4 regions of the Paenibacillus sp. P5_B5 genome follow, and region 4 is predicted to be linked to each of the others. Evidence: riboswitches for the same ligand, from Rfam matches in the RefSeq annotation. Region 4 holds a riboswitch; each other region holds the start of a gene.
The links. A riboswitch is a leader RNA that binds a small molecule or an ion and turns the genes downstream of it on or off. The one in region 4 is predicted to bind cyclic di-AMP.
Positions count from the first base shown of each region.

Region 1: it holds a riboswitch for cyclic di-AMP, as region 4 does, so the genes downstream of both, AC1DOK_RS16465 (TrkH family potassium uptake protein) here and AC1DOK_RS15490 (hypothetical protein) in region 4, are expected to answer to the same signal.
Region 2: it holds a riboswitch for cyclic di-AMP, as region 4 does, so the genes downstream of both, AC1DOK_RS18240 (C40 family peptidase) here and AC1DOK_RS15490 (hypothetical protein) in region 4, are expected to answer to the same signal.
Region 3: it holds a riboswitch for cyclic di-AMP, as region 4 does, so the genes downstream of both, AC1DOK_RS22290 (G5 domain-containing protein) here and AC1DOK_RS15490 (hypothetical protein) in region 4, are expected to answer to the same signal.

Region 1 covers NZ_JBFULK010000012.1:94,154-101,961, reverse strand. Annotated here, with positions in the region: gene AC1DOK_RS16475 (LysR family transcriptional regulator) at 1-520, shown strand, start outside; gene AC1DOK_RS16470 (potassium channel family protein) at 567-1,232, opposite strand; gene AC1DOK_RS16465 (TrkH family potassium uptake protein) at 1,317-2,669, opposite strand; cyclic di-AMP (ydaO/yuaA leader) riboswitch at 2,754-2,910, opposite strand; gene uvrC (excinuclease ABC subunit UvrC) at 3,087-5,090, opposite strand; gene trxA (thioredoxin) at 5,257-5,568, opposite strand; gene AC1DOK_RS16450 (YqzM family protein) at 5,798-5,944, shown strand; gene dnaI (primosomal protein DnaI) at 6,048-6,995, opposite strand; gene AC1DOK_RS16440 (replication initiation and membrane attachment family protein) at 7,046-7,808, opposite strand, start outside.
Region 2 covers NZ_JBFULK010000014.1:135,227-143,034, reverse strand. Annotated here, with positions in the region: gene AC1DOK_RS18260 (hypothetical protein) at 1-414, shown strand, start outside; gene AC1DOK_RS18255 (YwhD family protein) at 646-1,143, opposite strand; gene AC1DOK_RS18250 (M1 family metallopeptidase) at 1,297-3,291, shown strand; gene AC1DOK_RS18245 (hypothetical protein) at 3,307-4,128, shown strand; cyclic di-AMP (ydaO/yuaA leader) riboswitch at 4,376-4,516, shown strand; gene AC1DOK_RS18240 (C40 family peptidase) at 4,520-5,053, shown strand; gene AC1DOK_RS18235 (HXXEE domain-containing protein) at 5,149-5,691, opposite strand; gene AC1DOK_RS18230 (TetR/AcrR family transcriptional regulator) at 5,705-6,286, opposite strand; gene AC1DOK_RS18225 (patatin-like phospholipase family protein) at 6,505-7,808, shown strand, end outside.
Region 3 covers NZ_JBFULK010000023.1:9,539-17,346, forward strand. Annotated here, with positions in the region: gene AC1DOK_RS22270 (HD domain-containing protein) at 1-868, shown strand, start outside; gene AC1DOK_RS22275 (TatD family hydrolase) at 939-1,706, shown strand; gene AC1DOK_RS22280 (ABC transporter permease) at 1,770-3,026, opposite strand; gene AC1DOK_RS22285 (ABC transporter ATP-binding protein) at 3,044-3,805, opposite strand; cyclic di-AMP (ydaO/yuaA leader) riboswitch at 4,086-4,311, shown strand; gene AC1DOK_RS22290 (G5 domain-containing protein) at 4,506-5,639, shown strand; gene rnmV (ribonuclease M5) at 5,792-6,334, shown strand; gene rsmA (16S rRNA (adenine(1518)-N(6)/adenine(1519)-N(6))-dimethyltransferase RsmA) at 6,338-7,258, shown strand; gene yabG (sporulation peptidase YabG) at 7,308-7,808, shown strand, end outside.
Region 4 covers NZ_JBFULK010000011.1:84,487-92,294, reverse strand. Annotated here, with positions in the region: gene kdpC (potassium-transporting ATPase subunit KdpC) at 1-313, opposite strand, end outside; gene kdpB (potassium-transporting ATPase subunit KdpB) at 403-2,433, opposite strand; gene kdpA (potassium-transporting ATPase subunit KdpA) at 2,452-4,131, opposite strand; gene kdpF (K(+)-transporting ATPase subunit F) at 4,149-4,223, opposite strand; gene AC1DOK_RS15490 (hypothetical protein) at 4,330-4,749, opposite strand; cyclic di-AMP (ydaO/yuaA leader) riboswitch at 4,883-5,080, opposite strand; cyclic di-AMP (ydaO/yuaA leader) riboswitch at 5,237-5,442, opposite strand; gene AC1DOK_RS15485 (ATP-dependent DNA helicase) at 5,803-7,764, opposite strand.

The sequences.
Region 1 (7,808 bases), on a different contig from region 4:
CAAGACGCACGAAATCGTATCGATGGTCAAAGAAAAGAAAGTCGACATTGGACTCGTTGCATCTTCTATTGAAGTAAATGGACTCATTTGCGAACCGTTATTCGAAGACCATCTCTGCTTAATCTTACCGGCCATGCATCCCTATATAAATAAATCTGCACATACAGTTGATGATCTTCAAGGGTTACCTTTGATTTTGTTCTCTCGGGGTACTTGGTATCGGGTGCTAACGGATGAATGGTTTCAGCAATACGGAATTCAGCCTAATATCAAAATGGAGATTGACTCATTCGAGGCTATTATCCGTCTAGTCTCTTCCTGCAAAACGGCAACTCTACTTCCGCTGTCCTATGTCCGCGCACATCTGGAGGAGAATAATGGTCTCATTATTTGCCACGTTCCTGAGCTCGAAGCTACTACAAGAACAACCTCACTAATCTTCTCGCGTGAAGCGCAAGAGAATGAGGCTGTAAACTCGTTTATTCAAACAGCGAGAGCTTATTTTGCAACACGTACATAAGAAGAAACACTTTCACCCTCAAGCTCCACATTAAAGTGGAGTCTTTCTAAGGGCGATCAATGTCATTTTCAAATTTCTCCATACCTTCATTCTTCCCTATTACGACCATCAGATCGCCTTCCTCAAGGATATCCTCGGCAGCTGGTGCCACTATGACCCCACCTTTTTTATTAATCGCTACAATGGAGCATCCATATTTAGAACGTGGGTTCAGAACATGTAGGGAATGTCCATTTAGCTTTTTGGGAACGGCTAATTCCGCAATCGTATAATCGTCTGACAACTCGATATAATCTAGTAAGCTTGGAGAAACAAGCTGATGCGCAACACGAATGCCCATATCTCGCTCAGGATAGATTACACGATCGACTCCAATTTTCTCTAATACTTTACCGTGCAGCTCTGTCAACGCTTTCGCAACTACTTTGGTTACTCCGGAATCCTTAAGTACGATTGTCGTAAGTATACTTGCTTGGATATCATTGCCGATCGCTACAACCACACAGTCAAAATTACGGATTCCAAGTGATCGAAGAACCTCTTCATCCGTGCAATCTGCAACAACAGTATGAGTTAGTACATTGCTCATCTCGTTAACTCTCTCTTCATTAACATCGATACCAAGCACTTCGTATCCGAGCTTAATAAGTTCGCGAGACAATGATGAACCAAAGCGCCCTAAGCCAATTACGGCATATTGTTTATCAACCATTTGTTTTCTCTTCAATCCTTTCATAATACATACCAAATTATTAAGTTCCAAATTATAATGTTAACCAATCGTTATTTTACCTTCTTAACCTATTGTAACTTTACCCTCAGGATATCGAAATAGTTCTCTTTCAGTTTTAGGCCCGACTGCAATAGCAAGTGTAAGTGGCCCTAGTCGACCGACAAACATGGTAAGTAAAATCAATATTTTCCCAATAAGAGTTAAATCAGGTGTCAGTCCCATTGTTAGTCCAACAGTTCCAAATGCTGAAGTAACTTCAAACAAAATTTCTAGAAATGCGCTATCTTCCGTCGCAGAGAGTGCCATTGATACGAAGACAACAAGACCGAGTGCGAATATAGTTAAGGTAATAGATTTCAGAATGCGATCCTTAGCTAGACGATAACGAAAGAGGACAATATCTTCTTTACCGCGGATCATAGAAATGACAGCACCCACCATCACGGTGAAAGTTGTTGTCTTAATCCCTCCACCAGTAGAACCCGGAGATGCACCAATGAACATCAGAATAATGATAAAGAATTGTGTTGCTTGTCTTAACGCACCAATATCAACCGTGTTAGCTCCCGCCGTTCGAGGAGTTACCGATTGAAAGAATGAAGCTAATATTTTACCGCCTGTATCAAGCGATCCAAACGTCTTCGTATTCGAGTATTCGAATATAAAAATAACAATTGCACCAAATGCGATTAAGAATCCAGTGGTTGTTAAAACAACCTTAGTATGTAGGGAGAACTTCCGGAATGATCGATTCTCAACTACGTCAGCCATAACAATAAAACCAATACCACCTAGTATAATCAGACTCATAGCCACTACGTTAACAACGAAATCATTCGAGTACTTCGTTAATGAGGAGAACTGTCCCGAGACTCCTCCAAATAAATCGAACCCCGCATTATTGAACATTGAAATCGCATGAAAAATGCCATAGTAAATTCCTTTGGCTATTCCTAAATCGAATGACCAACGAATCGAAAAGATAACGGCTGCTACCCCTTCTATCATAAGCGAGTATATCAATAGCTTGCGAAACAATCGCACGATGCCTTCCATAGAACCTGCATTGACTGCTTCTTTAAGCAGCAATCGTTCTCGAAGCGAGATTTTCTTGCGTAGCATGAGTGCATACATCGTTGCAAAGCTCATAAAACCTAATCCGCCAATTTGAATAAGACAGATAATGACGACTTGCCCAAACATCGTGAACGAGGTTCCTGTATCTACCACTACTAACCCTGTCACACAGGTTGCTGAGGTAGCCGTAAACAACGCATCGATAAAACTTAATGATTGACCATTTGCTGATGCAATCGGTAGTGCTAGTAAACACGCCCCAATTAGAATAATTAAAGCAAAACCAATAACTAAAATTTGAGACGGTGATAATCTACGAATCTTGCGCTTAACTTTCATATATCCCCCTACAATAAGAAGTGAAACTAATAAACTCTTACCCAAAAACAAAAAAAAGACACCTGAAACTAGTGTCAACGTATAGTTAACTGACACATAGCCTACGAGGTTAGCTGACGGATTCGGACGGCAGTTACGCCCTAATTGATAGACTGATCACCTTTATGGATCAATCTAACAAAATTCACCCCTAATATTGGTTCCCCCGTTTTCTCTTCTAGAAATTCGGCTTTTTATTCAATTGATTTGAATTATATCGCTTGGTTCATAGGTTTACAATAGCTTGATTCACTGAAATCAGGCGATATGAACAGATTCAACTTGTTTTATAGAGTAAAGTAAAGCTATATCCTTGTATATCTCATTATATTTGCTATTTGCTTGCGTTATCTAATCTGTCTGAAAGCTTTATTGAATTTATTGTTCCGTATTTTCCTTAGGTTCATTCAATGCATCCAGAATTTGTTTAGCTAGCTTATCTCCAATCCCAATTTCATGAAAATCATCTACACTTGCTTCTTTCATTTTTTTGACTGAACCAAAATGCAAGAGCAGCTTCTTACGACGTTTCTCTCCGATCCCTGGAATCGCATCAAGCTGAGAGGATACCATTGATTTCGATCGTGTTTGTCTATGAAATGTAATTGCAAAGCGATGGACTTCATCCTGAATTCGCTGTAAGAGATAGAATTCTTGGGAATCTCTAGGTAGCTGAACTACTTTTACAGGATCTCCAATTAACAGCTGGGAGGTCTTATGCTTCTCATCCTTCTTAAGTCCGCATACAGGAATGTATAGGCCTAACTCATTCTCAAGTATATCTAGCGCAGCTGACATTTGACCCTTACCACCGTCAACAATAATTAAATCGGGCAGCGTCAAATTCTCTTTAAGCGCACGTTCATATCTGCGTCTAATAACCTCGCGCATGGATTCATAGTCATCTGGTCCCTGCACTGTGCGAATTTTATATTTGCGATATTGTTTACGGTCTGGCTTCCCGTCGGTGAATACAACCATTGCAGATACTGCATCTGTTCCTTGAATATTGGAGTTATCAAAGGCTTCAATTCTTCCGACATGGTTAATTCCTAACCAGCTTCCAAGTCCTGATGTTGCTCCCAATGTACGCTGCTCATCTCGCTCCAATAATCGGAACTTATCCTGAAGTGCGACTTCAGCATTGCTGGTTGCCATATCAACCATTTGCTTTTTTAGACCCCGCCTCGGGAAGAGTACCTTCACCTTCAGCCAGCTTTCAAGCGAATTCTTGATATCATTCGCATCGGAGGCTGCTGCAACATCATCATTAACAATAGTATTTTCATCAGCATTATTAACATCAGCATCATCAGCGACATCATCATTAACAGCATCATTAACAACAACATTAACACCATTATTAATCTCATTAGCATCAATTACTGTTTCAGGCTCATCCACATTCTTCGATGGAGGCATCGGCAAGAAAATTTCCTTTGGTAAAGCGGGATTCTCACTATAAACCTGCGTCACATACGTAATGAAATCATCGTACTCTTCACCGTAGAATGGGAATAGTGATACATGACGTTCAATCATTTTCCCTTGACGCATGTACTGAATTTGCACACTCATCCAGCCCTTGTCTACGCTATATCCGAAGACATCCCGATCAAGGGTGTCGTTAATCGTAATCTTCTGCTTCTCCATCACAGCATCAATATACTGGATTAAATCACGCAGTTCTTTAGCCCGTTCGAATTCAAGATCTTCCGAAGCTTTGAGCATTTTCTCCGTCAGATCTGCCTTAACAGCATCATGTCCGCCATTCAAAAAGCGGACAATCTCATTCACCAGCGCATCATTCTGCGCTGCTGTCACGTCAAACGCGCACGGCGCAAGACACTGTCCAAGGTGATAATATAAACACACCTTGTCTGGCAGTTTCCGGCATTTGCGCAGCGGATAGAGCTTATCCAGCAGTCGCTTCGTCTGCTGGGCAGCAAACGCATTCGGATAAGGGCCAAAGTATTTGCCCTTATCCTTCACAACACGCCGCGTTACTTCCAGACGCGGGTGCGGTTCATTCGTTACCTTGATATAAGGGAACGTCTTATCGTCCTTAAGCAGCACGTTGTAACGTGGCAAGTGCTGCTTGATCAAGTTGCACTCTAGAATGAGTGCCTCCATGTTAGAGGATGTTACGATATATTCAAAATCACGAATATCAAGAACTAGACGCTGTGTTTTGGCATCATGTGATCCTGTAAAATAAGAACGCACACGATTTTTCAATACCTTTGCTTTACCTACATATATGATGGTTCCTTCACTATTTTTCATTAAGTAACAGCCGGGTTGATCAGGAAGAAGCGACAGTTTATGCCGAATTAGTTCTTTATACTGTTCATCTTCTGGTGCTGTTTTCGTACCTGTCATAATACATAATCACACTCCTTCACCCTAGCATAGCAGAAAATTTGAATTTTTACAGGACCTCTTTAGATACCAAGAATAACCTTATAATCTCAACCAATCTTATACACAAAAAAAGCCCTTTCTTCGGTATTCCCGAAAAAGAGCTTAAAATCCATTATGATTTTAATTATTGATGACGTGCAAGAAGGTTTTTGAGTGCATCTTTGGATTGAACTCCAACTACTTTATCTACAGGTTGGCCGTCTTTGAACACGATTAGAGTAGGAATACTCATAACGCCAAAACGAGCTGCTGATTCTGGATTATCATCAACGTTAACCTTTGCAATCGTTGAAGTAACTTCTGTTGCTAATTCTTCTAATACAGGAGCAATCATTTTACAAGGACCGCACCATGGAGCCCAGAAGTCTACAAGTACAGTGCCACCGCTTTCTACATCTGCCTTGAATGATTGATCGTTCACATTTACTATCGCCATATTATAACCCTCCTAAGACTTTTACGAAGTAAGTTTACTTCATTAGCATTTGCTTTAAAGTCATCATTAATAATAACTAAAGTATACCACAACCGATTCTATTTTCAAACCAAGGTCAGCTGTGATGTAAATCATTGATGTTCTTATAATTGTCACTTCTATTCCTTTACAATAAACCATTAGTTTAAGTATACTGATTATAATGATAAGTTCGCCTGGAGGTATAACGATGAGTAAATACAATCATCCTGAACAACATATCAATGAGGAACCACGCAATGACTTTATTGATTTGATGGTAGGTTTCGGTGGATTTTTTGGAGTTTTAACGGTTGTATTTGTTGTAGCTGTAGTTATTAAGTTACTTATTGGCTAATAGCCTGCAACCGCAATAAATTCTTGAACACAAACAAAGACCATGTTTAGCGAATCACGAGTCCTTCTCGTTCGCGAACATGGTCTTTGTTTATTCTAACTCTTTATCCCCGCTTATTAGTACCTTCAACCTCGACAGTGTCTACAAATGACCGAATCCGCTCCATGATGCGCTGCCCTTTTTCTATCTCTCCGCCATCCTTCGATGTAAATGAAAAATGCGTCTCTAAACTTTGTAAGTTAAAATTAGATGTATAGAAAGTTGGCTTGCGGTTCATCCGATAGTTAAGAATCGCACCAAGAACATGATCTCTTAACCATGGATTCAAATTCTCGGCCCCAATATCATCAAATACTAAAAGATCCGTTTCCTTGAGCGCCTCAATTGTTTCTCTGAGCTTCTGATTATCACCAAACATCCCTTTAAGATCCTCAGCAAACTCTGGCATATAAACAATTGCACTGGTATACCCTTCTTGAGCAAGCTTGTAAAGCATGTAACACATCAGGAATGTTTTGCCTGTTCCAAATGGTCCCCACAAGTATAAGCCTTTTGTCTGCAAACCTAAATTTGTTGTTGTTTTGATGTATTGATTCATTTGATGCACAGCATCAATACGGTCCAAATCTTTTTCGAGTATATCTTCAAATGAAAAGCCATCATAAAATGCTTTATCATCAATATGGTAAGTGCGAATTTTGGCTCGTATAGCCTGATTGGCTTCTTCCGCGATTTGCTTCTTGCATGCTGCCTTCGTCTCGTGAATATAGGAACGATCCATTGTTTCGACATTAAGCACGGTGTAATGCCCCTTGAGATCGTTTGGACAAAGGTTTAGACCAGGACAGTTCGAGCAAATTCGATATTCCTTCACGTATTGATAGAGGCGATTCATGTTAAGTTTCAATGTCAGATCATCTAATTCTGGATACTTCTGCCTAAACTTAAGGATTAAGGGATCCTGCATGAGTTCCTTAACACGTTCTTCACTTTGCTGTATTGACTTAGATTCAGCCGCAAACTTCTTCAGCACTCCCGATAATGACTCCACCTATCATCACCTCCTAAATATAAGAATGAACTATAGACTATTTGAACCTCTTATTTGAACTTCTTATCTAATTCACGTGCAAGTTTACGCATTTCCTCTAGCTTCGCCTCCGAAGGCTTAGCCTTGTTCCCTGCACTTTGCTGAGCAATAGGAATATGGGGCTTCTGCTGCATCCTAGTTGAACCACCAGCTCTAGTATTACCTCCAGACCGTGAACGGCCTGTCGTTCCAGCGGCAGCCCTTGCTGATGCCTCACGTGCACTCGCAGTTGCTAGCTGTCGAGATTTAATTCTTTTCCGAACATATTCAACAGCCGATTCAAATGTATCCGCCTGCTGCTTACCAATCATATCGGTCGCAATATTCTTAATCGGGAATCTTTCCCATAGTCGTTCCTCGATACTAATAAAATGCATAAGTACATTAATCACTTCATCAGGTAATTTATATAAGGAGTTTAACTCAAGAAATGCTTCACGTACATCTGGCGTTATTCCTGTAGGGAAATGCATCTCGAGTACCTTCGTATAAGGTAAGTTACGCATAAGCAAATTATACTGATGAACATCATTAAACTGACTTTGCAATAAGGCAGGGATTTCTAATAAGTATTGCTCATCTACTTGCTTCGTTATTAAAGGTAACTGATCTGTGTTTAATGGGTCTTGTCCCATTATTTCATCCTTACGTCCTGATATTATAGCTCTCCGATCACTTCTTTTCTCACGCTGTAAGTAAATGAGCTTTGCTTCCTCTTCAAGTCGCTGCTTATGTAAGCAGCCTTCTTGATCAAATAGATTGGATGTGTCAAGA
Region 2 (7,808 bases), on a different contig from region 4:
TTTCTTGAACTGCTGTCTACTGCTCCCGATGAACATCATATCTTAGACAAAAATGAAATTATAAAGCTTAAGCAAGCATTGACTCAGATTCAGAAAACCGACATTCAAGCTTGGATTGATGGATTAAAGAAATCATTTAAGTTAAATGACTTCCATATAACAACGGCGATTGATAAGGCTGGCTATATTCGTTATCAAGAAACGATTGCAAATATGGCTTTCCTAAACGGTAATGACTTCTTTAAACTGGATATGGTTTATTCTGAGCAGTATAACAAGCTTAACGAGCCTGTCCAATTTACAATGAGCATACCAACCAAAAACAATATCATTAAAGAAGCAGAATTAAACCAAATATTAAATGACATAGAATATAAACCTACTAAGTTAGAAAGCATGCCTTGGGATGAATGAAGAAAATCAAATTGTCTAGCGTTAATATTTATCAGCTGACCAAGGCATATCTATCTACTTAAACCATTAAGCTATGCTATACAATGCAAAAAGGCATACCGAGCGTCCTCGGCATGCCTTTTTGCTGTCCTAGTATACGGGTATATACTAGCATTTAGTATACTCACTTCATGCATCCCCCACAATGGGTGACACATAATTTTCGAAAATTTTAATTAAATAAACTCATTATTAAGCTAGAGCTGTTTTTAACTCATCACCTGAATGGTTCCACATATCCAGATTATGATTCATCAGCATTTCTCGAAGTAATTGCTTCTCTTTATCGCCCAAATTCTCAACCATAATACGGCGTTTCATAGCTGCATCCATCCGATTCACATGATCAACGAGAAGCTTCCAGCCTTTCTTCGCTTCCTTATCAATTAACATCTCGCAAGCTGTTACGCCTCCGTAGAATTGACCTTCTTCATCGCGATCCACCGCAACCCAGACGAGCCAGACTGTTCGGCCATTTGGTACAAGAGATTTATCTGGAGAGAAGCGAATACGCATCTCCACCTTACTCTTCGCATGCAATGCACCTTCGTCTATATAACACTCATCACCATCAATAATAACGGAAGATACATTATTCAAATCAATTGCACCTGCGCCAAAGCCCTTGTGATTAATCTTAGAGCTTACAATATTAAGTGCAAGTGGCTTTTTTATCTTATTTTCATCCATGATAGGCACCTCTTTCGAATAGTGTGACAGTAAAACATGTACTTTCTTATTCACCGAAAAAATAATTCTTCTATCCTCTTATTATTTTAGCTAATAATCGCCTGATTGCAAACATATACATGCTGTAGATGCTTGTCAGGCGAGGTGAGGTTGATGAAGTTTCGTTTATCCGATCGACGAATCCAATGGTTTCTGTTATTTATTTTGGCGGGTTTACTGGTTTATACAGTTACAAATGCGCTACGCAGCAATGTTGAAGACACTCCGGCTTGGGCTCAAATCAAGGACACGCCTACTGGCATTAAGCTGAATGCACCAATTTCTGCTGGGCCAAATGAGGACAAACCACTTAGCAACCGGATTGTCGAGTACCACATGAATGTTGAATATGATCCAAATGCCAAAGCGCTTCAAGGACAACAGGTCATTACATGGAAAAACCCTGGATCTATGCAGGTGGATGAGCTCTATTTGCACACCTATCCGAATGCTTTCAGTTCCAAGAAGACAACCTTTATGAAGGAATCTGGCGGGAAGCTTCGAGATGATCGCGCCGTGGATGGCAGCTACGGCTCTATGAAGATCACTTCGATTACAACCCAGAAGGGACAGGACCTTGCAGGACGTATGTGGTATGTTCAGCCTGATGACGGTAACATAGATGACCATACACTCCTCAAGATTTCATTACCAGAAGCTGTCCAGCCAGGAGAGAGCATTACCTTCAGCACGAAATTTACCGTAGGTCTACCGTATCCATTTGCTCGAATGGGTGTAGTCAATGACTTTGTCATGGCTGGTCAATGGTTTCCCAAGCTTGCAGTATATGAACCAGCAGGTACACGCGGCCGCACTGAGGAAGGCTGGAATCTACATCAGTATCATGGTAATTCCGAGTTTTACGCTGACTTTGGCATCTTTGATGTTCGCATTAAGGTGCCCTCAGATTACATTGTTGCAGCAACGGGCTTCCCAACAAAGCCTGCAACAGAGGATGCTGCAACCAAGACGAAAACATACGCATTCTATGCTGATGATGTTCACGACTTTGCCTGGTCTGCTTCACCCAATTTCCGTTACTATGAAGAGCCTTTTGCCGCGAAACAAATTCCTGGTGTGAAAATCAAACTGTATCTTGACCCTCGTCATGATGCACTCAAAGAACGCTATTTCGCCGCAGCTAAGAAAGCACTCACTCGCTATAGCGAATGGTACGGTGAATATCCTTATGCGACCCTATCCATTGTTGTTCCACCACAAGGTGGCAATGGTGCAGGTGGAATGGAATATCCAACCCTAATAACCTCTTGGAGTGCTGAGAGTGAAATGCCATCCTTAGCGCTTGAGCGCGTTGTCGTTCATGAAATTGGTCATCAATATTGGTACGGCATGGTTGCTTCGAATGAATTCGAGGAAGCATGGCTTGACGAAGGATTCACCTCCTATGCCGAGGATGCCGTCATGGAAGCAGAATACGGAGCTAGATCAAATCTCCCTATTGAAGCAAGCTATATCACTTCACCTGCTGCACTCAAGCTAAATAGCTGGGGTTACCGCGACCATAATCATTACGCTGACAATGTATACATTCGCGCTAAGCTGGTGCTTAAATCGATTGAAAGCAAGGTTGGCAAGCAAACAATGGAGCGTATAATGAAGGTGTATTTTGAGCGCTGGAAGTTCAAACACCCGACGACGCGCGATTTCCAAACCGTTGTTGAGGACGTAACGAAAGAAGACTGGGATGACTACTTTAAGCAGTATGTATATGGATCTCTTATGATGGACTTCTCTGTCGATTCGATAAAGGTTAAGAAATTAACTCAAGACGGCTCAACTGTATATGAGAGCACTGTTTCGATTCGTAAACGCGGAGGAACTGCGCCGAAGGTTCCAATTCTGTTTCATTTTACAGATAAACAGAACACAGAACGTATTTGGAATGGTACTGGATCGCAAACAAATTTTAAGATCTACCATACTTCACCTGTAGAATGGGTCATGGTCGACCCAGGTTACTCCCTCGTACTAGAGAATAAACATATTAATAATTTTTACAAAAAAGATATTGATCCCAAATGGCAGGTCCGCTGGAATCTTGGCATTTCGCAATTTATCGAAACCGTATTTTCTTGGATAGCTTGGTAGACTGGAGGTGAGCTCATGATCAGCTATATAAAGAATGGCTTTATTGCCGCATGGAAACAACCATTTGTAGTCGTTACTCTGTTCCTGTACCAGCTAATATGGAGCGTCATTTTGTATAAATTAATTAGTTCTATCATCGTACCGATCCTACACCGATATCCGAATGCTGAACAAGGTTCAATGGCTAAGCGCCTATTCTTTGCTGAAGGACAATTTCAATTATTAAAAACCGATCTACCTTACACCTTCGTCTGGCTCGGACTTGGCTTACTAGCCATCAGAATGATCCTACATCCTGTGCTGAATGCTGGCGTCTATTACTCTTTAGCAAATAAACAATTAAATTCCGGTTATCGATTTGTTACAGGCATTAAGCAACTTACTTTACCTTATCTACTTTATTATCTGATTCAAACGACTCTTACCGTCCTCCCCATCATTTGGTTATGGCCAAAATTTGCAGCAATCGTTTCACTTGGTACCAATTTCACACAACTTGGAATAGATTTATTACCTTGGTTAGGCGGTTATCTGGTTTACGTCTATCTCGTGCACTTTTGTTTTATGTATATTCAATTCGGTCGAGTGCATCAAGTTAGAGCGTTCCCCTCTCTATTCAAGTTATTGCGATCCAGTCCTACTATCATTTATTTAGCGCTAATTCTTCTACTTATAACAGGTGCCTTTACGATAGCAGCTTATACGGCTTCTTATATTTGGGCAGGCTTTCTTGCCTTAATTGTGTATCAAATATTCCCGCTACTGAATATGTTCTTTCGTGTATGGTCAATTGCGTCACAATACGAGCTATGGAGTACTAGAGTAAGCAAGCATTAAATAAATGAATATCTACATTCGTTCCCTTGAAAAACACCCTCGACGCTCATCGAGGGTGTTTCATTTTTGGACCATTACACTATATACGAATTTATTGAAATATTGTAAAATTTAATTAATATAATAATAGTTTCAAAGATTATTAGCATTATAAATAAGTTTCACGAATTTAGATTATTTTGTGAACATTATGTGACAAAAGAGGTTTTATTTGTGTAGTGTCGAATTGATATCCTTTGTGAAGTAATAAAACTAAATGCCGAGTTCCTGCTTTATGTGGGGAAACGGGGGAACCATACTTTGGGTGAATTGATCTCGATTTAGAGTGATCATAGGGAACCTTCAACCGAACCCTTAGCTAACCTCGTAGGCACCGGAAGGGGCTTTATATTTGAAGAAGTTAGTAACAATGCTGTGTAGTTTGGTGCTTGTACTTAGCTTTGGTACTGGAAGCGTTTTCGCTTCTAGCACGCTCGATAAGACAGTTGAAGAATTGCTTGGAACGAAATACGTTGCTGGAGGAAGCACTACTAAAGGTTTTGATTGCTCCGGATTTACATCGTATGTGTTCAAACAATTTGGAATCAAACTATCTCGCTCATCCGACGACCAAAGCCTAGATGGTGTTAAGATCAAGAAAGCAGACCTTATACCTGGCGATCTAGTGTTCTTTGACACTAACAGCAGTGTCAACAACGGAACAATCTCACACGTAGGTATTTATTTGGGAGATGACGTTTTTGTACATGCTGCGTCTGGATCCAAAAAGCAAGCAGGTCGTGTAATGAAGAACAAGCTCAGCGAGAAATATTACGCTAACAGCTATGTTACCGCTGCACGCGTGCTGAGTGAAGACGAGTTCAAGAAGCTAGCTAGCGAGCTCGTGCAAGCGGCAAAGGAAGAAACTAAAGTCGAAGTCAAGTAAGAAGCATAAAGGTTTCAATAAAACCTCATTCATCCATTTCTATGGATAAATGGGGTTTTATTGTGTTTACATGAGGGTTCCATTAGCTTCATGGTCTAAGACGAAACGTAGCGCCTTCTACTTTTTAGCAAAATGATCAGCGCGATTGGCAATAAGATTAACACAAGCAATAAACTCATGATGATATCTTGGGTATTAATCAGCCGTTCAGCGAATAAACGATAATAGGTATAAACGGAATATGGTAATACAACGATAATAGACGTAACAACGCCTGGTGTATAAATTCGGAAATAAATCGTTTGACCAACATGTGTAAACACATGGACAAAGAAAACATGAAGAAGTACTAAGAATAATAGGTAAACCTTGAAGAAGACCGTAATTGCTGTCACAGTCACGATCGTTATATAGACCCATAATACGTCCTTTGCAAAGTGATGTGTATTCATTTGAAAGGAAGAATGGTACATTGGCTGAGCAAAGCGGGGTAATCGTTTATATACCCCCTCTCCCTTCGTCTTTATCCATTGCTCAATCGTTAGAATCTCTTCGAAGTCATGGAACATAAACAGAATCGGAAATAACCACAGCAAGCTTAACAAGTGAATTTGAGAATCAAGGGTTTCTAAGATCATCCTGATCCAGCTCCTATCTTTTCAATAAAATTCCGTTGAGGAATAAATTTGCAAACTGCTGACCCAATTCCTCTTTCGATCTCTCTTCAGTAATACTAAAGCGATACACTAGTCTCTCAACCGATGCAATGACTGATTCAGCCACAATCTCCGGATCTACGATAGGATTCACAATACCTAGTGACTGGTTGTTCTTCATATTTCCTACAATTCGGTCAACCAACTGCTTCCGAAATCGCTCACTCTCTGCTGTCCCCTGCAAAGCAATTTTGGTCGCATTCACATTCTGACTCAAGAGATCAAACAAACGGATAAAGGTTCCCGTAACATAAGTCTGTAGTTCTCCCTCTGGCAATTGACCTGCTTGCCTTCCTGCATCACTGTATGTCAGCATCATGCGCTCGAATTTATCCAGTATTTCCTTTAGAATGTCATCCTTGCTTTTGAAATAAAGATAGAATGCTGCCTGCGTGAGACCTGCATTAGCCACGATTTGACTCACCGTTGTAGCCGAGACTCCTTTCAAAGCAAATAATTCTTCTGCAGAGTCAAGCAACCTCCCTCTACTCAGTTCTCCCTTAGATGTAAGCATCATTTCAACTCCCCCTTAAAAAACTAACTAATTAGTTAGTTATATGATAACTATAATTTTCGGAAAAGTAAATGCCAACCTGATTAATTCTTAGATTTTTGAAAATTTAGATAAATTATTGCAATGCTTGTGATAAAATGTAACTGAGAAATCTAGTTCAAGAAGATTTTAATAACTTGTAAAATACATTAGCATTGCTTAGTGATATAGGAGGAATAACATTGCTACATCCCGATCAGGCTTATCCCATGCTGGATCAGCTATCCCCCGAAGAACTGCAGCAATTAGATCCAGAGATACAAGAGCATCAATACTCAGTGGGTCAACTGATCATGGAGCATGGCGCAGTTAGTGAGCATGTCCATATTATTGTGTCAGGTCAAGCTCGCGTATTTATAGAGCACGAAACGAAGGTTGAACTAGCTATATTGCAAAGTGGACAATTCTTTGGCGAGATGTCTTGTTTGACGGGAGACCCTGTGAGTGCGTATGTTGAAGCCGTTACTAATGTCCATACGATTACAGTATCTCGTACGGGTATGCTGCTGTTAATGGATAAGAATGCTGATTTCCGCAAACAGTTGATTGAAGCTATGATCAAACGAATTCAGGGCTCCAACGAGCGTCTGTTAGAGGAGCATACGAAGAGTCTATTACTTATGAAACAGCATGAAACCGAGGAGCAAGAACGCTATGGCGAGCTTATCGGGGTAAGTCCAGCCATGCAACAGCTACTAATACATATCGAACGCTTATCCATCAGACAAGAGCATGTTGTCATTGTAGGTGAGGATGGCACAGGTAAGATGAATGTTGCTAGAAAGCTCCATTACACAACAACACAGGGACACTATCCATTATTGACCCTTAGTAGGAATGACTTTGATTTACTTACTTGGGATACGAAAGTACGCGCAGCTAAAGGCGGTACCATCATCATAGAACAAGGGGATCAGTTACCTCATGATATTCTCAAACAACTCATAGAAACCAGTACACAGACTCGAATTGTGATAACCACTACAGTGGACTTAAACCTGCCTAACATTTCGACGCTCCGCATCCCCCCTCTTCGCGAAAGGGTTGAGGATATTCCCTTATTAGCCCAATATTTTGCTAGAAAAGCAGGTGCTGTGCAAGAAGAAATGGCGATCTCTCAGGATGCATTACGGCTACTTAGTCTTTTCCCCTACTTAACTAATAATGTTGAGGAATTACGGAGAATTGTACAGGAAGCCTATATTCTAAGTGAGGGGCGTACGATTTATAGCAATCATCTGCGTTTTGGCCGAATACGCAAGGCTGGAGAAAGACCAACTATCGGACTAGCTTTAGGTAGTGGTTCACTCAGAGGAATGGCTCATCTTGGTGTATTGCGCGTACTCGAGGAAGAGGGTATTCCGATTGATATGATCGCTGGGACAAGTGTCGGTTCTTTAGTTGGTGGTGCTTATGCAGCTGGAATACCAGTCGAGGAGTGCGTACGTATTCTCTCATCGTTGAGCTGGGGGAAATTAGTTAGACC
Region 3 (7,808 bases), on a different contig from region 4:
TACAGAGGTGAATGCAATACTCTCCAAAGTAAATCCTAATTTTCCAAATGATGTAGCGAGTGTAATTTCCAAAACATATCCCAAAGAAATCGTCATTTCACTTGTATCTAGTCAACTAGATGCTGATCGGATGGACTATTTATTACGAGATGCTTATTTTACGGGTGTTAATTATGGTAAGTTTGATTTGGAGCGAATTCTAAGGGTGCTCAGACCATATAAAGGTCACATGGTTGTAAAAGAAAGTGGGATGCATGCAGTCGAAGATTATTTGATGTCTCGGTATCAGATGTACTGGCAGGTGTATTTTCATCCAGTTACTCGAAGTGCAGAGCTTCTGCTCAGTAAAATTCTAAGTCGTGCTCGGCTGTTATATACGGAGCAATATAATTTTGGTTTTATGCTAGAGCCATTAGAGAAGTTATTCTCACATAACTTGACGATTGAAGATTATTTTCAATTAGATGAATCGCTTATGCAGACAGTTATGATGTGCTGGACGAAGGAGAAGGATGCGATTCTTGCAGACTTATGTAATCGATTCCTGAATCGCCGTTTGTTCAAATTTGTGACACTCCATTCCGAGTCTTCACAGCTTGAAACTTATCATGCCATAGAGCAGAGTGCTTTAGCATATGGATTTGATCCACAGTATTATTTAGGTATGGATTTCCCTTCGAATCTTTCTTACGATATATACCGTCCCGGAGAAACGAATAACTTGCCTATATTACTTCTAAATGGAAACGACGAGCTTAGTGAAATCTCTGAGCAGTCTGATATTGTTAGATCGATTGCAACTATGCGCCAAGGGAAGCATCGTATTTATTTTCCTGAAGAAATGAAATCTGTTAGGGGTGATACATAGTAAGTTTCGGTTTGGTAAAGAATTTGGTATGCTACTAATAAATTTATTGATATAGATGAAGGAGAACATCATGTTAACAGATACCCATACACATTTAAACGCAGAGCAGTTTGATGAGGATCGAGACCAGGTAATTGAACGTGCATTAGAAGCGGGTGTAACTCGAATGGTCAATATCGGTTTTAATCGAGAAACGATTCCGTCATCTATTGCCCTTGCAGAACAGTATGATTTTATTTATTCAGCAGTTGGCTGGCACCCAGTCGATGCGATTGATATGCAACCAGAGGATCTGGAGTGGATTGAATCCCTATGCAAGCATGATAAGGTTGTAGCTATTGGAGAAATCGGACTTGATTATCATTGGGATAAGTCCCCTAAAGATGTACAAAATCGTGTTTTCAGGGAACAAATTCGCTTAGCGCGAAAGCTAGGTATGCCCATCATTATTCATAATCGTGATGCGCATCATGACATTCTTCAAGTATTACGCGAAGAGAAAGCGTCAGAGGTGGGCGGAATTATGCACTGTTTCTCAGGCTCTTGGGAAACCGCTAAGCAATGTCTAGATATGAATTTTCATATTTCCTTCGGTGGTCCTGTGACATTCAAGAATGCTAAGCAGCCCAAAGAGGTGCTTGCACAGGTACCGTTAGATCGTCTATTAATTGAAACGGATTCGCCGTACCTAACACCTCATCCTTATCGAGGTAAACGAAATGAATCGGCCTATGTTCGTCTAGTGGCTGAAACTGCGGCAGAAATTCGTGGACTCAGTTTAGAAGAACTTGCGCAAATCACGACAGCAAATGCTGTTCGACTTCTTGGATTAAAATAAAGAAATCTATAATTGATTGAACAAGCAAAGAGGCCCCCATAATGTTACTTATGGGAAAGCCTCTTATAATGATGTCAGATCACGTATCCATTTACGTTTTAGGATGTAGCGGCAATACAGGATGTAGATTCCCATAATTACTAAAGGTACTGTAGCGTAGAGTAGATTTGAAGCAGTAAGTAGCAATGTAAGCCCGAATAGTAGTGATTGCGCAGCGATTGCAGATTTCATGATTTGCAATATACCACCGACTTGCTGTACAGGATCGATCGGATACATCTGAAGCCAAAAGGTATATTTATGTGCATCACGCAAAGTAGATAGTTGTAAGGCAGAAATGATAATCCCTATTAATACAATGATCACACGTGCGCTGTCACTTGACACGAAAAAAGTAATGAATAGTGTAACGAGTGTCGTACGTGCAAACATGCTGAACAAATCAGTGCGAAACCATGTTTTCGTAAAGAGATATAAGTGTGTATTGGAAGCATTAAATTTGTAGAGTCTCGTTACAAGTGATGCTAGACCTCTCCTTCGAACGGTTACAGGTAACGGAGTTACATCTACGAACATTGCAAAAAAGCGATAGTATCGTCTGCGAGTGGCTTGTTCGCGTTCAATGAGTATTTCCCAGCCAGTAGTATGTTTAGGAACCATTCGTATGATAATGATCCATAATATAATTGCTAATAAGAGGAGCAAAGCGGCCCACATTACACCGTTGATCAATGCGAGAGGGACAATAGCAAGGGCAATGCTCCAGCGAAAAAGAACAGAGATCATACGGGACTGTTTGCTGACCATTCTACTTTCTTGCCAATTAGCTAGTAGTGCAGCCCATTTGGTGAGCCAAATTAAGCCGAGAACAAGCCATAGGGGTTGTGCTTCTGTTCCTTCACAGTGAAGATATAATGGCCAAATTACGAGTAGGCCGAAAGTTGTGATACAAGCATGCACCAGCATGGTATGTTTAATAGCAGCTTGGAAATAACCATTCAAGTGACCTTCAAGTGGCAGGAGAAACATGCGGTCTGGCTGAACCAAAAAAGTGCGAATCGAACCCATAGCTAACAGGGGGACAAGCACGAGCATTGCAACCCACCAATAAGGGTAGTCACGAGGCAATTCGTCCAGCACTTTTACATAATAATAAATACCACCTATTAATAGAAGAAACACATATCCAACAAAATTACTTCTCAGCACATAAAGCCAGTAACCAAGCGCTTCTTTATTAAAAGATTGCCTTCTTTTCTTCCAAATTTGTGTGACCTCAGAATTTGCTATATTTTGATTTCTTGGTTGGTCATTATTCATTGTTTCACCCTCTTACCTTAGCGGTCCCGTTTGTCTTCTCTTGTCACATACATATAGAATAAATCGTCGAGCGATGTCTCTGATTGTGGTTCAATGCCGAGTCCTATTTTGAGTTCGTTCAGCGTTCCTTGTGCGATAACTTGTCCGTAATGAAGAATGACGAATCGGTCACAATATTTCTCAATTGTTGCAAGAATATGAGAGGATATAAGAAAAGACGCACCATTCTGTTTGAAGTTCGACATTGTTTCGAGCAAGGAGCGCATAGCTAGTGGATCAAGCCCGAGAAATGGCTCATCAATAATATAAAGCGGTGGTTCTACAAGAAATGCATTCATGATCATTACTTTTTGCTTCATACCTTTAGAAAGCTGTGATGGGAAATGGTCTGCCTTCTCCTGCATTCTAAATTCAGTCAATAATTGCTCTGAACGCCTTGCATAATCCTCTTTGGAAATCCCATAAGCCATAGCTGTTAACTCTAGATGTTCGCGAACTGTCAATTCATTATAAAGCTCGGGATTTTCAGGGACATAAGCATAAGATGACCGGTAAGATTGCAGATCGTCGCTGAGCTGTAAATTATTAATGGTTATTTTTCCTTGTTTGGGCAGCATGAGCCCAAGAATATGCTTAATTGTGGTACTTTTCCCAGCTCCATTGAGTCCAATTAGTCCTACCATTTCTCCTTTACCTAGCGAAATATTAACGTTCTTAAGTACCGGCTTTTTTGGTAAGTATCCGCCGAACAATTGTTCGATTTGTAGGATGTGATTCAAATTCTCCACCTGCTTTAATTTTGTGATATTTTGATAAATTTAGGATGCATTATCCATTAATTTTATCTAAAAAAACATCTCTATTCTCATAAAATAGTAACATTATCCATTAAAAATGGCAAAAAATTGAGTTATAATAAGAAAAACATGGAAGACAACTGAAAAATCACCGCTAATGTGAAAAAAATTCCTGAATTTAAGCTTATTTGCGATTGAATCACCCTTTACAGCTAGTCGAGTATCATCGTACTATTTCAACATACAAGTAAATAGGATCACCAATTTCAATTCGCTGAGTCTTCATTTTTGGGGAACGGGGGAACCGCTGTAAAGAACAGAGGCCGAGATATACAAGTAGTAATTTCGGCGTTGATTGATGCAGGAGTAATTGGGGTGAGTCTTTGGAATGTAAGCATGATCATCGTCATTATGATTTACATCCAAAGTAGGGCAATTCTCATGCCCGAACCCGTCAGCTAACCTCGTAAGCGTAAGAGATAGGGAATTGTCGTCAGGTCTTTTATTATTTAGCTATGCTAAAGACCACGAGAAGCATTCTCTCTTCTCCAGGTCTTTTTTTGTTGCATTAAATTTAATACTGGTTATTGGTGACCGAACGACTGTATAAATTACTAAGTCGCGTCAAACACATTTATGTATAACATTAAGGCGGCGAGGCTTTGACAGGAGGACCGAAGAAATGGGATTGATCTCAGAAGAAGAGACCCATGTAGAGCGATCATCCAGCACAACCTTCGCAATGCGATGGAAGCATGAAAATTTGCGATATGTCATCATACCTGCAATTTTTACATGCGTAATTATTATGATGTTTATGGTGCTGATGTACGGAACCGCTTCTAAGCGTGTATTCGTAGTAGTAAATGGTCAAGAAACTGTTGTTGAAACAAAACAATGGGAACTAAATCGCCTGCTGGATGAACAAGCTATAACGATGGGTACGTATGATGAAATTAATGTGCCGCTAGATTCCAAAATTAAACACGGGGATCGAATCGTAGTCAATCATGCAATACCTATTCAATTAACGGCTGACGGTAAGACAGAGGTTAAATATACAACTGCCAAAACAGTAGCTGCAGCGCTACAGCAATATCAAATTAAGATAGATCACAATGATAAAGTGATTCCACAATTAAGTACAGAGCTTACACCTAACGACCAAATAAAACTTGTTCGTGTTGAGAAAGTCGCACAGGATGTAACGGAAGAAATACCATTCCAAACGGTTAAACAAGACGATGCTAAGCTCGCTAAAGGCAAGCAGGAAATTGTGCAAGCTGGTAAAGAAGGCTTACTTGTTAAACAAATCGAGAAGGTATTTGAAGATGGGGTACTCGTTGAAGAGAACTTGCTTGAAGCGACGGTCAAAGCGCCAAGTGTGAATAAAGTTGTTGCGATCGGCACCAAGAAGGACGTCGTTACGCTATCGGTTCAGGATAAAGTGGATAAACACTTGTCCAAAGACGATCTTTCATTCTCGTACAAGGAAATACTCAATAATGTACAATTGACCGCCTATACAGCTGCTGGTGGAGGTAAGGCTAAGGATGATCCTCAGTATGGTATTACAGCCTCTGGTGCTAAAGTAACTGAAGGTCGTACAATCGCTGTGGACCCTAAAGTGATCCCGCTTGGCTGGTGGGTATATATTGATGGTATCGGATTCCGTCGTGCAGAAGATACTGGCGGCGCAATCAAAGGTAAAATTATTGATATTTACTATGAAGATGAGAATCATGTGAATCGTTTTGGTCGCAAACGTGGTTATACCGTTTATGTGATTGGACCTAAGAAACCAATTGTAGATTAATGCGGATGCTTATGGGCAAACTGTTGAACAATATGATAAAATAGATTTAACTTACGGAGAAGGGGATAACCCCTTCTCTTTTCAATGTTGGTCAGAAATAAATGGAGCTTTGTATTTCCGTTACCGGAAATTTGGGAGGCGGATGGGTGTAAATGATCAAAGAAATTATTGTGGTAGAAGGTAAGGATGATACGACAGCCATTAAACGAGCCGTAGAGGCAGAGACAATCGAAACCGGAGGTTCTGCTATCAATCGCAAAGTGCTGCAGAGAATTGCCCTTGCACAGGAGCGACGAGGGGTTATTGTATTTACAGATCCCGATCATGCAGGTGAACGTATTCGCAAAATAATCTCGGCTAAAGTGCCTGGCTGTAAACATGCTTTCTTAACGCAAGAACAAGCATTACGTAAAGATGACATAGGTGTAGAGAACGCTTCTCCTGAAGCAATCCGAAATGCTTTAGCGAATGTGAAGACGGAATTCGATGGAGCGGTTGCAGAGTTAAGAATAGAGGATCTCATACAGACGGGAATGCTCAATCATCCACAGGCTGCAGCTAGAAGGCTTGAAGTGGGTAATATACTCGGTATTGGCTATTGTAATGGTAAACAATTTTATAAGCGTTGTACGGCCTTTCAGATATCCCGTGAGGAATTTGAAGCAGCCGTTGAACAGCTGGATCGAAGAGGGTAGTAAATGGATAAAGAACTTATCGGAGAAGAATTTCAGGTCGAACAGGATATTGGAAGTCCTAAACATACCAATAGTGTGCTAAAGAAGCATAGACTTGTACTTAAGAAGAGCTTGGGACAGAACTTTTTAACGGACGTTAACATCTTACGTAAAATTGTGTCAGCAGCAGAGTTAACTAAGGAGAAGGCCGTACTTGAGATTGGCCCAGGAATTGGTGCACTTACACAGCCTTTGGCTAAGGTTGCTGGCAAAGTTGTTGCACTTGAAATTGATCAGAGGCTATTACCTATTCTTGCTGAGACACTAGCACCTTACCCACATGCAAGTGTGGTACATGGGGATGTACTGAAGCAAGATCTGCAAGCATTGTTCAAAGAGCAGTTTAGTGAAGCATCTGAAGTTAGTGTGGTTGCTAATCTGCCGTATTACATTACAACACCGATTATTATGCGTCTGCTCGAAGAGAAGCTTCCACTGGAGCATATCGTTGTTATGACACAGAAGGAAGTTGCAGAGCGCATGTCTGCGCCTCCAGGCGGCAAAGATTATGGTTCGTTATCCATTGCTGTACAATACTATTGTGATACAGAGATCGTTACAATTGTGCCACGATCTGTATTTGTACCTCCACCGAACGTTGACTCAGCTGTAATCAAGCTGTCGCTTAGAGGTGCACCTCCAGTCGCTGTGGATGATGAAGATTTCTTCTTCCAGGTTGTACAAGCTTCATTCGCACAGCGTAGGAAAACCATATATAACAATTTAGGTGCTCAATTCTTTTCCAAAGAGAATAAGAAGCAGGCAGAAATTATACTGCTTGAGAGCGGCATCGAGCCATCCAGACGTGCAGAAACAGTTTCGATTGCGGAATATGCTGTACTCAGTAGAAACTTGAAGATTTGTTTGAATGAATTAAAAGGATAGGCACTTACCATCCCTCCTTGCCATACGATAGACGAGGAGGGATGCTGCAATGTACCAAGGTGATTTAGTTACTCGCAAATCATACGGTGGAGATATCGTATTTCGCATTCAACGCATAGAACAGGACAGAGCTATTTTGTGGGGAGTAGAGTATCGGTTGTTAGCGGATGCGCCTGTATCCGATCTTGTCCCTCTCAAAGGAACGCAAGATATCGATTCACCCCGTTACCATACGCATCAAGCGATGCATTCCATACGAAGATTAGTGGAAGATCGTATTCGCCTACATGAACGAAGTCCTTATACAAGTATTAATAAAGGTCAGGTTGGCAGCTATTATTTTGAAGTACCGGGTACAGTTCTACACTTAGATGGTGATCCTCTATACTTAAAAAAATGCATGACGATGTATGAAGAATTGCATATACCTGCTCATGGTTTCTATATGCAGGAAACTCAAATGGCAGATTCACTCAGACGATTGCTTCCGCAAATTAAGCCTAATATTGTCGTTATAACAGGTCATGATGGCTTTGTTAAGAATCGCAAA
Region 4 (7,808 bases):
ATGGTGCATAGTTATTGGAGCCAGACGATTCTGCTTTATATTCAATACTGGATACCCTTCCATGAAATAGCTTCGGATCGGTAAAGTTCTGACCAATGAGCTCAGAACCAAGAATTTGACCGTTGCTTGATTTAATCACGCTTCCGTTCGCGTTTCCTGGCATGATTAGCTGCGCTATTCCTGTTGTTACGAGCGGATAAATAATTCCACATAATACAATAAATAAGATACTCAATCGAATGGCTATGAATATAAAGGATCCTTTGGACTCGGTAGATGGTACAGTTGTCGATGTCTGTATTGTTTGATACATACTCCTTCATTCCTTCCTGAATTTCGTTTGTTTCTTCTTACATAGAATCTATTGTCAATGGTGTATGGTCTATTGTCTCTATACCTACTCTATACCCATATGTGAACAATCAAATCAATGAGTTTAATTCCGATAAATGGAGCGACGATTCCGCCAAAACCATAAATGAATAAGTTACGACTGAGCAGCTTTGAAGCATTCATTGGCTTATAGGATACGCCCTTCATAGCAAGTGGAATCAGGATTGGAATAATAATGGCGTTAAAGATCAGTGCTGACAAAATGGCTGATTGCGGTGATCCAAGTCCCATAATATTAAGAACGTTAAGTTCAGGGATCGCAAGCATGAACATGGCTGGAATAATAGCAAAGTATTTGGCAATATCATTGGCAATACTGAACGTGGTCAGTGCTCCACGTGTCATAAGCAGCTGTTTACCTATCGCTACTACTTCAATAATTTTCGATGGATCTGAGTCCAGATCGACCATATTCGCTGCTTCTTTAGCAGCTGATGTCCCACTATTCATCGCAAGGCCTACATCAGCTTGTGCTAGTGCAGGTGCATCATTGGTTCCATCCCCCGTCATAGCAACGAGTTTACCTTCAGCTTGTTCGCGCTTGATTAACGCAATTTTATCCTCTGGTTTACTTTCTGCGATAAATTCATCCACACCAGCTTCACGAGCAATCGTGGCGGCCGTAAGTGGATTATCACCTGTACACATGATCGTCTTAATACCCATTTGGCGAAGTGTTTCAAAGCGTTCGCGCATACCTGGTTTAACGGTATCCTTCAGGTAGATTAAACCCATTATTTCTTTATCGACAGTAACAGCAAGTGGTGTTCCTCCCGCTGTAGCAATTGCATTTCCTTTGACATCTAGATCATTTGGTATGCTTCCACCTTGGGCTACAACCCATTTCTTCACCGCATCAACTGCACCCTTACGAACGATACGTCCATCTGTTAAATCAATTCCGCTCATGCGTGTTTCCGCTCTAAATTCTACAAAAGTACCGCCTTCAGCTTGCTGTACATTAAAGCCAAGCTGCTCTTTCTTCATTAGCTCAAGAACAGATCTGCCTTCAGGCGTTTCATCCTTAAGAGAACTAATTGCAGCCCATTCTGCTAATGTGGACAAATTATGATTACCGACCGGTATGAATTCACTTGCCATTCGGTTCCCGTAGGTGATTGTTCCCGTTTTATCTAGAATCATCGTATTGATATCGCCTGATGCTTCGACTGCTTTACCTGACATCGCAATTACATTAAACTGTGTCACTCGGTCCATACCTGCAATCCCGATTGCTGATATCAAACCACCAATGGTCGTCGGAATTAGACATACGAGCAAGGAGATCAGAATCGGTATTTCAAGATTAATTCCGATATACTTAGAAATTGGTGCTAAAGTGATGACAACAATGAGAAAAATAAGTGTTAAGGTCGTTAATAAAGTGTTCAATGCAATTTCATTAGGTGTTTTCTGACGCTTCGCACCTTCAACTAAGGAAATCATTCGATCGATAAATGATTCACCTGGATCGCTTGTAATCCTAACATTAATCTGGTCACTCAGTACACGAGTACCACCGGTTACCGAACTGAAGTCGCCGCCAGCTTCTTTCATGACAGGTGCTGATTCGCCTGTAATCGCTGATTCATCAACAGATGCAAGACCTTCAATGACATCCCCATCACCAGGAATCATCTCACCTTGCGAGACGATAACAATATCTCCCTTGCGCAGTTCTGTGGAAGGAACTACTTTAATTCCGCTGCCAATAACCTTATTAGCTGTAATTTCTTTTTTCGATTTTTTGAGCGAATCAGCCTGCGCTTTGCCCCGACCTTCTGCAAGTGCTTCTGCAAAATTCGCGAATAAAACGGTAAAAAGCAAGATTAAGAACACAACGAAATTAAATCGGGCACTATCCTGTGTTCCAAAATATCCAGGCCATATCGTCATTAATAGAACGACAATTGTACCCATTTCAACTACGAACATCACAGGATTCTTCATCATTGTGATTGGATTAAGTTTAATAAAACTATCTTTTAATGCATGATTAATCATGCCGCTTGATATCATATTCTTTCGGTTTGAACTCATTCTATTTCACCTCATCGACTAGCGTAATGTTAAAAACTCAGCAATTGGTCCCAATACAAGAACAGGTAAGAACGTTAAAGCGCCAATAATCAATACCGTAGCAATCAGAATTCCCATAAACATTTTATTGTCTGTACGGAAAGTACCGATTGTTTCTGGAACCCATTGTTTATTAACTAGTGATCCTGCAACACCTAGCAGTGCGATGATCGAAATATATCGTCCAAGCAACATAACGAGCCCTGTTGTAATATTCCAGAATGGTGTGTTATCCCCTAGTCCTTCAAATCCTGATCCGTTGTTTGCAGCAGAGGATGTGTATTCATAGAGAACTTGGGATATACCATGAAACCCTGTGTTCGTAATTGCTGCGGTTCCTAAATCGGATACCAAAGCAATAGCTGTTGGTCCTAGAATGATGAGCGGATGCACTAATATGGCAATTGCTATAAGCTTCATCTCTCGTGCTTCAATTTTGCGACCCAAGAACTCAGGTGTACGTCCAACCATCAATCCACAAAGGAATACGGCTAGAATGGCATACATGAGCATGTTCACAAGTCCAACACCATCGCCGCCAAAAACACTATTTAACATCATTAATCCTAGCGGGACGAGTCCGCCAAGTGGCGTCAATGTATCGTGCATATTGTTAACTGACCCCGTGGTAGCTGCTGTTGTAACGGTTGTAAACAAGGCGGATTGCGGAATACCGAATCGAACTTCCTTACCTTCCATACTACCCTGAGTTGCATTTATACCGAGTGCGTTAATTGCAGGATTTCCCTGACTCTCCGAATAATAAGCAAGCGATAAGAACGAGACGAACAAGAATAGCATCGTGCCAAAAATAATCCAGCCTTGCTTCTTATTGCGAGCGAATTTACCAAATGTGAAGGTCAGTGCAGCTGGTATACACCACATCGACAAAATTTCTAGTACATTCGTTAGTGGACTCGGATTCTCAAATGGATGAGATGAATTGACTCCGAAGAATCCACCCCCATTCGTACCTAAATGCTTGATCGAAACTAGTGAAGCGACAGGTCCAACAGGTATTTGCTGTGTTTGCCCTTCAATTGTTGTTGCTTGAATGCTAGGACTGAAGGTTTGAGGTACTTTTAATGCTACTAGAACTAGAGTCACGATAATCGCGAGTGGAATTAGTAAGCGAATATGTGCTTTGACAAAGTCTACGAAAAAATTACCGAGCGTTTTGCCTTTACTAGTTAATCCCCGGATAAATGCAATAGCTACAATAATACCGGTTGCGGCAGAAGTGAACATCATCATGATAATCACGGCCATTTGTGAGAAATAGGTTAATCCTGTTTCACCACTATAATGCTGCAGGTTTGTATTCGTCATGAAGCTAATGACTGTATTGAATGAAAGTGTTGATTCCATATTGGAGATTCCACTTGGATTGAGCGGTAAAATCTGCTGGATCCGTAGAATCAAATAACTCACTGCCACTAAAGCTATATTGACTGCAATTAAAGTGAGTGCATATCGTTTCCATGACATTTCAGCACGATTCTTGAGTCCGATCAATCGGTATATGACATTCTCAATTGGACCAAATATTTTGTCGGTACGGTTAGCTTGATTTGAAAAAATATGATAGATATACGTACCTAAAGGTTTAACGATTAGGATTAACAGCACAATCACTGCAATAATTTGTATGATGCCCATCTAACTTCCTCCTATATTTAGAACTTCTCTGGATTCACTAGCGCGTAAACTAAATAAACAAATACAAAAATAGCAATTATACCGATGATCATCATTTGCGCTCTCCTCCAGATTCATCAACAATTCGATCACACCAAACTAAGAAAGCATAAAACACGAGAAATGTACCTGCTAGCAGAAGAACCATATATAGATCATTCATTTGGATTCCCTCCCTCTATCATCCTGAATCAGAAACGAAACGTCATCGTTGTGTGTATAGATCACATACTCAGCACCAAGTCCCCGATACACTAATCTTGGATTGAAGCTATGTGTAATGACGTAGATTGGTTTAGAAGTCCAGCCGCGACACATCTGAATATACCGACAACACAGATTAAAACTGTTTTCAAACAAATACACGTTGCCGATCGGTAGGTCTGGAATTATCCAAGTCTCATGTCCTCCACTGTCTACGATTACAACTTGTTCAGCACCTAATTTACTAATTCGGTCACTATCATTTTTGTTATTGGATAATGCTATAAAAGGTAACCCTTTAAGTTTTAATTGTTTCATAAAATTCTCGCCTGTTTTATTGGGGGCGGATACGAGAATTACTTCCTGCTCAATCACTTGTCTTTCCTCCTGACATGATTTAAGCAACAATTAACACTGTGAAATAGACAAAGAGCCACAGGAAAGGAACGATTCCCGTGGCTCTTTGAAGAGCACAGCTAAATTAGCCGTGTCTAATTCGCACGAAATTGTTGCCTCTCTTGGTACGCTTACGAGGTTAGCTGTCGGATTCGGGCGTAAGAGTCGCCCTACTTCATATGTAAGATCTCATGACTTCAGTCATGCTTCTTAATATATAGAAGATTCACCCCATGGTGCTGGATATCAGCTACCGATTGGTTCCCCCGTTCTCCAAATGTTGCACCCGGAGATTCAGCGATAAAGAACTACAATTGCATTATTCATTTTCATAAATGAATCAATATTTTCAAAAAATTGTACTAAAAAACCACAGAGACTTAAGCCCTGTGGTCGGCTATACGATCACAAGCTTCATCATCCTCTCTCATAGAGCATTGACGCAAAGAAATTCAAAATATCGTCCTTATGCCCAGTTACCACGCTTACGAGGTTAGCTGACGGATTCGGGCGGTGAGAGTCGCCCTACTCGTATGTATAATTTCGTGACGCAATTCACGGATACATACAAGATTCACCCCAGAGGCAGCATGCACGACTCTCACATCGTACAATGACTACACCCATTGGTTCCCCCGATTCCCATAGGCGGGAATTCAGCGATCAGCGAATCGAAACTTAATCAATTCAAATCACGTTTTGAATATTACTCCTGCTAGCAAAACTTGTAAAGTCGATCTGCAATCAAGATAGAGCCAAATAAGCATAATTGCGAACATAAATAACGATTGATCCACAAGATGCATACCATTTGCTCGCTATTACTCATGATTTCGTAGTTTTAAAAGGGATCTTCAATAATGGGCGGAAATTAATTATGAAAACACTAATTATTTTGAAAATACGATTTACAAAGTCATGACAAAGGAGTATTATACAGTTCAATTACATAACGTAAGTAAGCCTCCTACAGACTATATTCTGTCATAGGAGGCTTTATCTAGACTAGGCTTAGCTAGCTTTGGCTATATGTTACACACTCACACTCATACTAACACCAGTTGGCATGATTTCTTTAATCTTCTCTTTTACCAGCTCATTATGATGCAGCTCTTGTCCCAAAATGGTCACTTCACCGTGATCGTCACTAGATCTGATCAACCGCCCTATTCCTTGTCTAAGGCGAAGCAGCATATATGGCAGATCAACCTCTGTGAATGGCTCAGCGGCAGCTTGACGCTTGGCAGAGAATACAGGATCGTTCGGAGGAAATGGTAATGACCAAATAATCACATTAGACAAAGACGGGCCTGGTATATCGAGACCTTCCCACAGGGTTACAGCACATAAAACGCTATGCTCATCATTTTGAAAAGCAGATATCAGATGACTAATTTCCTGATCCCCTTCGAACCAGAACTTCATAGCTTGACATGCTTCATACCGACCAATCTCTTGCTTAAACTGCTTCAACTCTTCTTTGGAAGTGAAGAGGAGTAGTGCCCTGCCTTCCGATTGCCCAAGAGATGCTATAGCAACTTTCATTTTTGCTGAGAATAAATCAGTAGAGCTCACTTCTTGGCTGAGTTGTGGCGCAAATACTTTCATCTTCTCCGCATAGTTATAAGGAGATGGTACTGACATCGACAGGTATTGTTTAACGCCCAGATTGTCAGCTACATAATGAAATGAATCCTCAATTGAAAGTGTTGCGGACGAGAATACAACAGGCATTTTCTGAGAGAATACCCGTTCCTCTAACACTTCCTTAACCATTTTGGGCATAATGACGAGGGTAAGCCCATTGGTATCCTCCATCACCCAAGAGATTAATTGATCTTTACGGCTGTACAAGCTTAATGCAAGTCCAATCATCTCCAGATGTTCTTCCACAATCCGAAGCTGATATTCATCCAATGAATAAACGCCGCTCTCGAGTACCAATTCTTCCTCAATCTGTGCAATAGCGCTTCTAAATCGGTTAATCGCATAGATTAACTCATCTGTATAAGTAATTTCCTTCCGATCTGAACCCTTCACAGCTACGCTATTCTGATGCAACAGATCAAATAACACTTCGCTATGAGTTATGGCATCTTCTATTGCAAGAGCAAGATCTTCACGAACCTCTCCTTGTAACAAACGAATGACAATTTCTTCGAATACGGAGTGCTTAAGCTTGTATGTCAACGCCTTCTGCGCAGCTGACTCAAGTAAATGTCCTTCATCAAATACAACTGCGCTATGCTCTGGTAATAGTGGTAGCTGCCCTTCACGCTTACGTCCCTCATACGTCCATACATGTTCCATATAGAAATCATGGGAGCATATAATTAAATCTGTAGATTTACGGTAGTGATCTCTGGACAATGTCTGACCACAGCGATGCCTTTTATCACATACAAGACAATCCTGAAACACATCCCAGCTTATCTTATGCCACTCTTCATCACTTAGCTCAGGGTATTCTTTGCGGTCGCCATAATGGTGAAACGATTGCATCGCTTCTCTACCATGCACGAAAGCAGGAAGCCCCAAATGAATACCTTGATAGAGGTCTTCCTCAGTATCGTCAAATCTTGCTTCATCAAGCTTATTCAAGCATAGATACTGGTCTGGTGATTTACCAAGCCGCGCATCAATCTTAAGATTCAAATGCTGCGCTAGCTTCGCAATATCCCCTTCTGGCTTAACAAGCTGTTCGATTAAGGATTCATCCGCACAGGCAATTATCGCTGGTTTCCCCTTATATCTCGCATAGCAAATTGTATATAATAAATAAACAAGTGTTTTACCCGTTCCCACACCTGCCTCTGCAAATATCGTCTGTTTATCAGCAAAAGCTCTTTCGAGTTGAAAAGCCATATAGATTTGTTCATCTCTAACTTCAAATCCGACTTCGGGTAAAACTTCATAGAATACATCTGCAACAAAGTCACTCACTTGTTGAACGAATGACTCTGAAGGATTGTATGCAAAAGGATATTGTTCCACTAAAAATCCTGCCCCCAATTGTTATGTCTAAACCTATATCTTTA